Regions from separate parts of the Paraglaciecola sp. L1A13 genome, predicted to be linked through region 1. Evidence: predicted binding sites of a transcription regulator. Region 1 holds the regulator's gene; each other region holds the start of a gene.

The links. The regulator LexA, encoded in region 1, represses DNA repair genes until DNA is damaged. The targets are predictions, from matches to a motif close to TACTGTATNNNNATACAGTA.
Region 2: a site for LexA is predicted at 845-864, ahead of GQR89_RS03575 (DNA topoisomerase III). Genes of this name have one in related genera too.
Region 3: a site for LexA is predicted at 875-894, ahead of imuA (translesion DNA synthesis-associated protein ImuA). Genes of this name have one in related genera too.
Region 4: a site for LexA is predicted at 1,178-1,197, ahead of GQR89_RS05530 (YebG family protein). Genes of this name have one in related genera too.

Annotation. Positions count from the first base shown of each region.
Region 1 covers NZ_CP047024.1:4,890,915-4,893,124, forward strand. Annotated here, with positions in the region: gene coxB (cytochrome c oxidase subunit II) at 1-265, opposite strand, end outside; gene lexA (transcriptional repressor LexA) at 672-1,295, opposite strand; gene plsB (glycerol-3-phosphate 1-O-acyltransferase PlsB) at 1,488-2,210, shown strand, end outside.
Region 2 covers NZ_CP047024.1:873,876-876,085, reverse strand. Annotated here, with positions in the region: gene GQR89_RS21265 (hypothetical protein) at 170-547, opposite strand; gene GQR89_RS03575 (DNA topoisomerase III) at 872-2,210, shown strand, end outside.
Region 3 covers NZ_CP047024.1:53,241-55,450, reverse strand. Annotated here, with positions in the region: gene GQR89_RS00235 (AraC family transcriptional regulator ligand-binding domain-containing protein) at 1-757, shown strand, start outside; gene imuA (translesion DNA synthesis-associated protein ImuA) at 905-1,594, shown strand; gene GQR89_RS00225 (DNA polymerase Y family protein) at 1,603-2,210, shown strand, end outside.
Region 4 covers NZ_CP047024.1:1,335,838-1,338,047, reverse strand. Annotated here, with positions in the region: gene GQR89_RS05535 (lysophospholipid acyltransferase family protein) at 1-694, shown strand, start outside; gene GQR89_RS05530 (YebG family protein) at 844-1,134, opposite strand; gene fdx (ISC system 2Fe-2S type ferredoxin) at 1,277-1,615, opposite strand; gene hscA (Fe-S protein assembly chaperone HscA) at 1,664-2,210, opposite strand, start outside.

The DNA of each region.
Region 1 (2,210 bases):
TCCAAGCGATTTCGACTTTTACACTTTCGTGAAAGTTGGCTGGTTTTGCACCTCTGGATTTACGGTGAAATAAAATGGAATAAAACATCGCTCCAAAAACACCAACGGCGATAACCACACAAATAATAAACATCAACATATGCAAGTCATATACATCCGCACTGATGTCCGTGACACCTTTGCGCATATTTAGTTGATATTGATCTAAGTCAGATACGGACTCTGCGAAAACAGTACCGCTTTGAAACGCGCTTAGCATTGCCATCACACTCAACGAAATTTTCTTCACTCGACCCCCTGCTTGTCAAACGTTTGAAATAGTGGCGATAGCCAGCAAAATTTACGTCTTCATTTATTATTATAAGATTCAATACAAGTTAATAAATGTTACCAACTTGTTAAGGATGCAACAAGCATTACCCAAAACAGGGGGAAGAGTCCAGCTATTTTGTTTATTTTATATTCAATTGGGTAAAATTTAATCAATCAATCAGTATGTTACGTTTACATCTCAGTAACAAAAAAAATTGCAATAATAATCTAGATGAGGCTTGTTATAGAGTATAAATAGGGGGGGAAATGTTCATTCAAAAATGCATTGGGGCTTCATTGCGAAACCCCAAACGTAATACATATTTATCAGAGTAAATCAGTACAAACTGTTTACCTGCTTACATCCAATCTGAATTACGTATCACGCCCACAGCGATACCTTCAATATTGAAAGGTTGGGTTGCTAAGTCGACTTTAATGGGCTGAAATTCTTCGTTCTCAGCATGTAAGATTACTTGGCGACCTTTGCGTTCAATGCGCTTCACCGTGACATCTTCATCAACACGTGCCACAACTACTTGACCGTTGTGAACGTCAGTAGTTTTATGTACAGCGAGTAAATCACCATCCAAAATACCAATGTCTTTCATGCTCATTCCACTAACACGTAGTAAAAAATCAGCACTAGGCTTGAATAAATTCGGATCGACTTTATAGTGCATTTCAACATGCTCTTGAGCCAAAATCGGTTCGCCAGCAGCTACTCGCCCAATGAGAGGCAAACCTTGATTTTCTAATTGATCTTCTAATGGCTCAGTAAGTCTAATACCTCTGGAGGTACCCGGTAATATTTGAATGGCGCCTTTTCGTGCTAAAGCTTTTAAATGTTCTTCAGCGGCATTAGCAGATTTAAAACCAAGATGCCTCGCAATTTCCGCACGTGTAGGCGGCATTCCGGTATCGATCATAGTGGTTTTAATCAATTGCAAGACTTCTTCTTGCCTAAGAGTTAGTGGACGCATACACAGCCTGTTGTTTCATACAGTTTAACTGTGAGTATATACAGTCGTTGCTAAATCTCAAATATTTATTGTTCACAGTCGTTTGAGGGGGAATTTATACAAGACCTCTGACCTGTAAACTGATCCTACGGGGTGGAAAAGCTGAATAACGTGGTATCCTATTGAGGTCTTTCACTATTTAGGTACCACTCTATGGCATGGCTGCATACACTGCTGCTAACAATTATATCTGTTCCGCTTAAATGGCTCGTTAAGGTCAACAGCATCCCCACAGATATACAGACTGAACTTGGGATCGATACAGCTAAACCTATTATCTATTTATTACGCACGCACTCGGTCACCGACCAATTTGCTTTAAAGATGTCGACCAATTACTTGGGTTTGCCCAAACCAACTGATACGGTGAGTATTGGTGGCCAAGAATTACCCGCCTGTTTGTATTTACAACAACCTCGCTCGATCTTGACCCGTAAAGTTAAAATTACCAAAATCGCCGATGATGTCACTCGACTATTTCAAATTCACAGAGAACACCCCGAATTAGATTTGCAAATAGTACCCGTTTCAATATTTTGGGGTAGGGCGCCGGGCCGCAAACTATCAGGTTGGTCAGATATTATTGCCCACCAAGTCTCTCCCAATTGGCTGCGTAAATTCTTTATCGTTTTATTTTTAGGCCGTGATAATTTTGTGTGCTATAGCAAAGCTGTATCTTCACGCACCATGGCGGATTTAAAAGGCAGTGACGAAGAAATAGCCCATAAGCTGATTCGATTAGCCGGAACACATTTTCATCGCCGCCGTCAAAACCTGATTGGTCCAACCTTATTAGAGCGCCAAGCACTTTATAACGCAGTTTTAGGTGCCGACTCTGTGCGTCAAGCGGTGAATGACGAAGCTCGCGGTAAAAAA
Region 2 (2,210 bases), 950 kb from region 1:
ATGACAACTGAAGCTCGGCAACATCGTCAATTCTGCGAACCTAGCATTTAGAATCCGCCTGAAACTCTTATCCCTAAGAATATAAATTCTAATATTTTCAATAAGATAACAATATATGAAATCACTTTAGACAGCGAGTAATTAAAGTGAGTAGTTAATACTTTGTGAATTAATAAAGATAAAAAAATGTATTTTTTTTAACCGAACGGATAAAAAAGTGAAAATATACGTAAAGAAGCAATGCAGATTTAAAGAGGGAAGTAGGCGCAGGCATATTACACTCAATAGATAAAATACTCACTATGCCGATTAAACCGCGACTCTCATCTTTATGCATCGTCACTGGGCGGCCGTCAATTTGGTTAGATGTTTTTTTATCATTTACATCAATCAAAAATTTATAAGCATTCATGATATAAGTTTGCTTGCCTAAATCAAACGTGAGCATACCAAAGTCACTGCCTTTTTCGTGTATCTGAACATAACGATACCCAGAATCTTCCACTAATGAATTAGCGACAGCATAGACACAGGTTAATATAACCACCTAATCTACCCGCTGTAGGGTCACGGTCAATATGTTGAATCGGCGTGCCCCTTCCCCCATAGGTTGCCTTGCAATACGTCATGAGATTCGCCTAGGCAAACAGTCGGTTGATTTATGGGTGACAAAGTAAGTGATCGTAAAGTATTGTTGCTCTTAACGTGAAGCTGAACCGTTTGATTATCTTTTTAATCCAAAGGCCCAGGCAGCGCGCTAAGTTTAAGCACAAAATCTTCGCCGTCATCCAATCAATGTGTACACATGCTAGCGGCTACTCCCTTTGGCATTTTGTTGCTACAATACTGTTTTTTCATACAGTTTGTTTTTATGATTTTATACATCGCAGAAAAACCAAGTCTCGGCCGAGCCATTGCTCAGGGGTTTGCGGGGCGACAACAAAAGCGTGACGGCTATATTGAGCTAGAAAACGGTGATTGTGTCACTTGGTGTATTGGTCATTTATTAGAGCAAGCACAGCCAGATAAATACAATCCTATTTATGCCAAATGGGCGTTACAACATTTACCTATCATCCCCCAAGACTGGATATTAGTGCCTAAAAAAGGCACCAGCAAACAACTGACTGTGGTGAAGCGTTTACTCAAAACTGCCAGTCAAATAGTCAACGCTGGCGATCCTGATCGCGAGGGACAGCTATTGGTTGATGAGGTGATCACCTACTGTAGAGTTAAGCGAGCATTGATCGATAACGCTGGACGCTTATTGATAAACGATTTGAATGTAAGCGCAGTCAAAAAATCATTAAAAAATATACGCTCCAACCGCGAATTCAGCGGTTTATCAATATCAGCCCTCGCCCGCTCAAGAGCCGATTGGCTTTATGGATTAAATCTAACCAGAGCTTATACATTGCTGGGGCAACGCGGAGGGTATTCAGGGGTGTTATCAGTGGGGCGTGTGCAAACTCCGGTACTTGGCTTAGTCGTTAGGCGTGATTTTGAAATTGCACAATTTCAATCAAAACCCTTTTACGAGGTTATCGTCACACTGGCGACACAGCAAAAGCATAACGAAGACAGTCAACAGTTTACTGCCAAATGGCAACCTAGCGCCGCTTGCGAGCCCTATCAAGACGAAGAAGGGCGAGTCATCGTTAAAAAGCTAGCTGAAACAGTCGTCAAAAAAACATCTGGCCAACCTGGGCTGGTTGAGTCCAATGCAGTCAAAAGTAAACAAAGCCCCCCACCCCTGCCGTATAATTTGTCTGCACTGCAAATCGACGCATCTAAACGCTTTAATCTATCACCGAAGTCTGTACTCGATATTTGCCAATCGTTGTACGAGCGGCATCAGCTCATAACTTATCCACGCTCCGATTCACGTTATTTACCCCTTGAGCATTTTCGCGAAGCGTCCGCTGTATTAAGTGCCATTAAAGCGAACTCACCAGCCCAGCAAAACGCGGTAGAAAATGCCAACTGTAAACTCAAGTCAAAAGCGTGGAACGACAGTAAAGTCGACGCCCACCATGCAATTATCCCTACCAGTCGAACGAAGGCCTTGGCAATTTTGACACCGGACGAAGCGAAGATATATCAGTTGATTGCTACTCAATATTTAATGCAGTTCTATGGGCCTCATAAATATCAGGAACAAACCGCAGTGATTACCATTGCCGGAGGCGAGTTTATGGCAAAAGCAAAGT
Region 3 (2,210 bases), 130 kb from region 1:
CGTATTCCCAGGTAACTATGGGCATATTTCTAACGCCCTTTTACATAGTCAAGACCTGCAAGACGCGCTTCGTTTATTGTACATGTTTCGCATGCAAATTTGCCCCTTCTTACATGCGTACAGCTACCGTGACAATCAGCAATTACACTTGGTGATGAATGATGCCCTAGGCTGTGGTGCTCAATGGCAGTTCATTGTTGAAAGCTACTTAACCGCTTTCGTGTCAGCCACAAGATTGCTACTTGGTCGCAGAGTACCCTTTCATTTCGACTTTCCGTTTGCCAGGCCTAGGCATATTCAAGAATATGAAGAGAATTTAGGGTTCAGACTTAACTTTTCTCAGCCACTTCTGCGCATCCGTCTTGATGTTCAATGGTTAAATATTCCTTTTATACTACAAAGCAAAAGCCTTAAATGGCATGCTGTGCAACAACTTACTCAACACGAGCAAATTAACTGCGGGTTTGTTGAAGCGCTTAGGAACTCTCTACGCAATAAGCGCCACCAAACGCTTCAGGAAACAGCATTAACATTCGGTATGAGTCCGGCAACCTTTAAGCGCAAATTAAAATTAAATAATATACGGTTTCAGCAATTACAAGATGAGCTTGGCGTGCAGCAAGCTATCCATTTGTTACAAGTCAAAAAACTCAATAACGAAGATACAGCCAGTTTAATGGCATTTTCAGACGTCCCCAACTTTAGACGGGCGGTTAAACGTTGGACCGGTTTTACTCCCAGTCAATTACGCCTATAAACCTCCTTCCTCTTTATGGCGGCATTTAGAAAAATAATCATATGTTGAATCAATTACATCCATAATCTGACCTTTACTGATTATGTGTAGGACTTGCATATCAACGCACGTTCAATATACTGTGTTTACATACAGTATAGGTGACATATGAAACCCACTATTGATGAACTTAAAAATAAGCGCCTACTTTGGCAAGCAAGCCAAGTAAGCGCTGCTCAAAATACACTTCCTAGTGGTTTCGAGGCATTAGATGCGCATTTACAAGGTGGTTTGCCCGAACAAGGCGTTGTGGATGTCAGTACGGCAATCGGCATCGGTGAGTTACGTTTATTACTGCCCAGTTTTGTACTGCGTCAGCAAAGTAGCGAGAAGTTACTCGTGTTTATTGCACCGCCCGTTCGCTTGAATGGCCCTATGCTATTGCAGCTAGGTTTTGACCTAACACGCATCCTCATTATTGAACCGAAAAATGCTAAAGATGCATTATGGTCAGCAGAGCAATGTTTAAAAAGTGGCTGTTGTGAAGGCGTTTTTCTTTGGCATCAATCTTTGGAAATCCATCAAGCGAAGCGACTGCAATTCGCCGCAGAAACGGGTGGTGCACTGAGTATCATTATTCGTCAGAAAACGCACGAACACTTCTCACTGCCGGTTTCATTGACGATGGATCTTGCAGCTGCACCGGAAGGTATTGACGTGACCATCACGAAACGCAAAGGCGGCAGTCACAGTGAGCCGTTTGTCGTTAACATGGTTAAGGCATGGCCAGCTCTCACGCGTCGATTGCCCATTAGAAAAAATATACCACTTGCCACCATTCATAGCCTGACTGGTTAGTCTGTAGGATGCACTCTTTATGGTTATATTTACATTTTCCTAATCTGCAGCTGGACTCCTACGCTCTTGAAGAACGAGCTATAACTTCTCCTTTGGTAATACTGGATTCAACTAACAGCATCGTACAGTTAAACCAAGCCGCACGAGATTTAGGCATTAAAATGCACATGAGTCTAGGCACCGCTGCAGCCTTACATCGTGATCTGCAAGTGGTGCCCTTTAATCCAAAAATTGAACAACAACAACTCAGCCTGATCGCCCAAAATCTATATTTAACCGTCTCTGATATTAGTTTTTTTAGCCCGCAGGGCTTACTACTTAAAGTCCATAATATGTTGGGCTTATATGGTGACTTAAGCACACTTTGGGGCATGATAAAAAAGCAACTGGCTTCCCATCATGTTCACTTTTCATATGCATCGGGTCACTCTCCTTTAGCAGCCAAACTACTGGCAGTAAGAGGGTGGAATAAAGTCACCCCTAAGCATGATGAAATAAGAGGGGCGCTCAAACATATCGATCTGGTTTTTACCGATCTCACTTCAAAAGAAATTGGGAAGCTAAACAGTGTTGGGATAAAAACGGTTGAGCAATTATTCTCTGTACCGTTTAGTGA
Region 4 (2,210 bases), 1.4 Mb from region 1:
GGATGCAGAAGATTTAGAAATTGCCGGAGCCTATCGTTTCGGTGACGCCAAAAAACTCTTAAGTGAATACGGAACAGATGGACTTTACTCAGCAACCTTGTTTAATTACGGTGAACAGATGCGTCCATATTTTGAACAAGGCTTAGAGTTAGGTCGCAGCTTTGTACAACCTCGTTATTGGGGGAAGCGCAGTCTAGATTACTTGTGGTACGGCATAGGTGCATTTTTAGAGCGTCATCCGGATTATCGTTATTTGTTTGGCCCTGTCTCATTGAGCGATACTTATCCCAAGGCCGCGAAAGACTTACTTGTTCAATTTTACCGTTTATACTTCACTCACACTGATTCTATAGCGACATCAAAAATACCTTACTGTCTGTCGAACGACTTAGCTGAGACCTTTATCGGTAGCGATTACAAGAAAGACTTCACTTTGCTCAAGCACTTGTTAGCTAATATAGGTGTATCAGTGCCAACGCTTTATAAACAGTACACTGAAACCTATGAAGACGGCGGGATCCATTTCTTAGACTTTAATATAGACGCAGACTTTGGTAATTGTATCGACGGTTTAGTACTGGCTGATATTCATAAACTTAAAGCGAAGAAACGCGCTCGCTACATGCCTAAAAAAGAAGAAGCAAACAATAAAGAACAGGCAGTTAAGAAAGAAGCATTCATGAAAGCGAGTTAGCTGTTTACACAATTGTTATTAGTCCGCCCTACTCAGATAGATATTCACCAGCGAAAATAGCGCGACAAAAACACGAAAAGCGACATTATGTCGCTTTTCTCGTTGGCTATATCAAGGGTCTTTTCGTGAGATATCACCAGACCTATTGCTTACGCTTTTTTCTTTCCTAAGGCCACTACATCTGCTTTTTCGTCTGACAACACAGCCTTCGCTTCGGTACCTTTAAATAACTTACCTAAAGCATCTTTATTTTTAGACAACATGATCGCCAAATCTTCTAATACGTCAGGTTCAAATTTCATTCCCTTAGCTTCAATATATTCAGCTAAGTTATCCGCTACCTCTAGCATTTTGTCGTATTTATCGGCTTCTTTCTTATCTGCGGTCACAAACTTTTCAACCCCTTTATGCTCAACGACGTATCTGGTAATAATGGCCATATTTGTATCCTTAATTGCGTGTCTGTACAAAATATAACACAACAACTGTTTTTATGTACAGCATTATTCACCACCTAGCGCAGCCATAAAAAAACCAGCTCGAGGCTGGTTTTTAATCTATTAATTATCGCTTAGTAAGTTATTAATGGCCTTCGCTCACTTGATTAACTGTGTAACGCGGTATTTCAACGACTAAATCTTCATCTTTGATAATAGCTTGGCAACCTAAGCGAGAGTCTGGCTCTAATCCCCATGCCTTGTCTAACATGTCATCTTCAAGTTCATCGCTTTCATCAAGTGATTCAAAACCTTCGCGGACAACTATATGACACGTTGTACATGCACAAGACTTCTCGCATGCATGTTCAATCTCAATACCATTTTTTAGCGCCAAATCGAGTACTGTTGTACCGCTTGGTGCTTCTAAAACGGCTCCATCAGGGCAAAGCTCTGCATGGGGTAAAAAAATCACTTGTGGCATCTTTGGTTTCCTCTAATTCTAAAAATTATGTTCTGACGGAATATTAGCTTAAATACTATCAACCGTATGACCAGCTAAAGCTTTTTTGATCGAGTGGTCCATACGTTTCTCAGCAAATACTTGGCTAGCCGCATCGGCCGCTTTGATTGCTAACTTAATGGCATCAATATCGTCGTTTTTACCTGCATCATCAAGCACCTTTAAGCTGGCTTGAATCGTGTCAATTTCCCCAGTGGTCAATAACTCGGTTCCATCAGCACCTAATGCAGCTTGGAGTGCTTCATGAACTCGCGCTGCTTCTACTTGTTGCTCTTTGAGCATACGAGCTTGCATGTCACCCGTGGCATTTTGCATCGACGCTTTTAGCATGTCGCTAATTTGAGTTTCATCAAGCCCATAAGAAGGCTTAACTTGGATCTCAGCCTGCACACCACTGGATTTCTCCATTGCCATAACGTTTAACAGACCATCAGCATCTACTTGAAACGTCACCCGAATATGTGCTGCACCAGCAGCCATTGGCGGAATACCGCGCAGGGTAAATTTTGCTAGTGAACGACAATCATCTACGAGTTCCCGTTCGCCTTGAAGCACA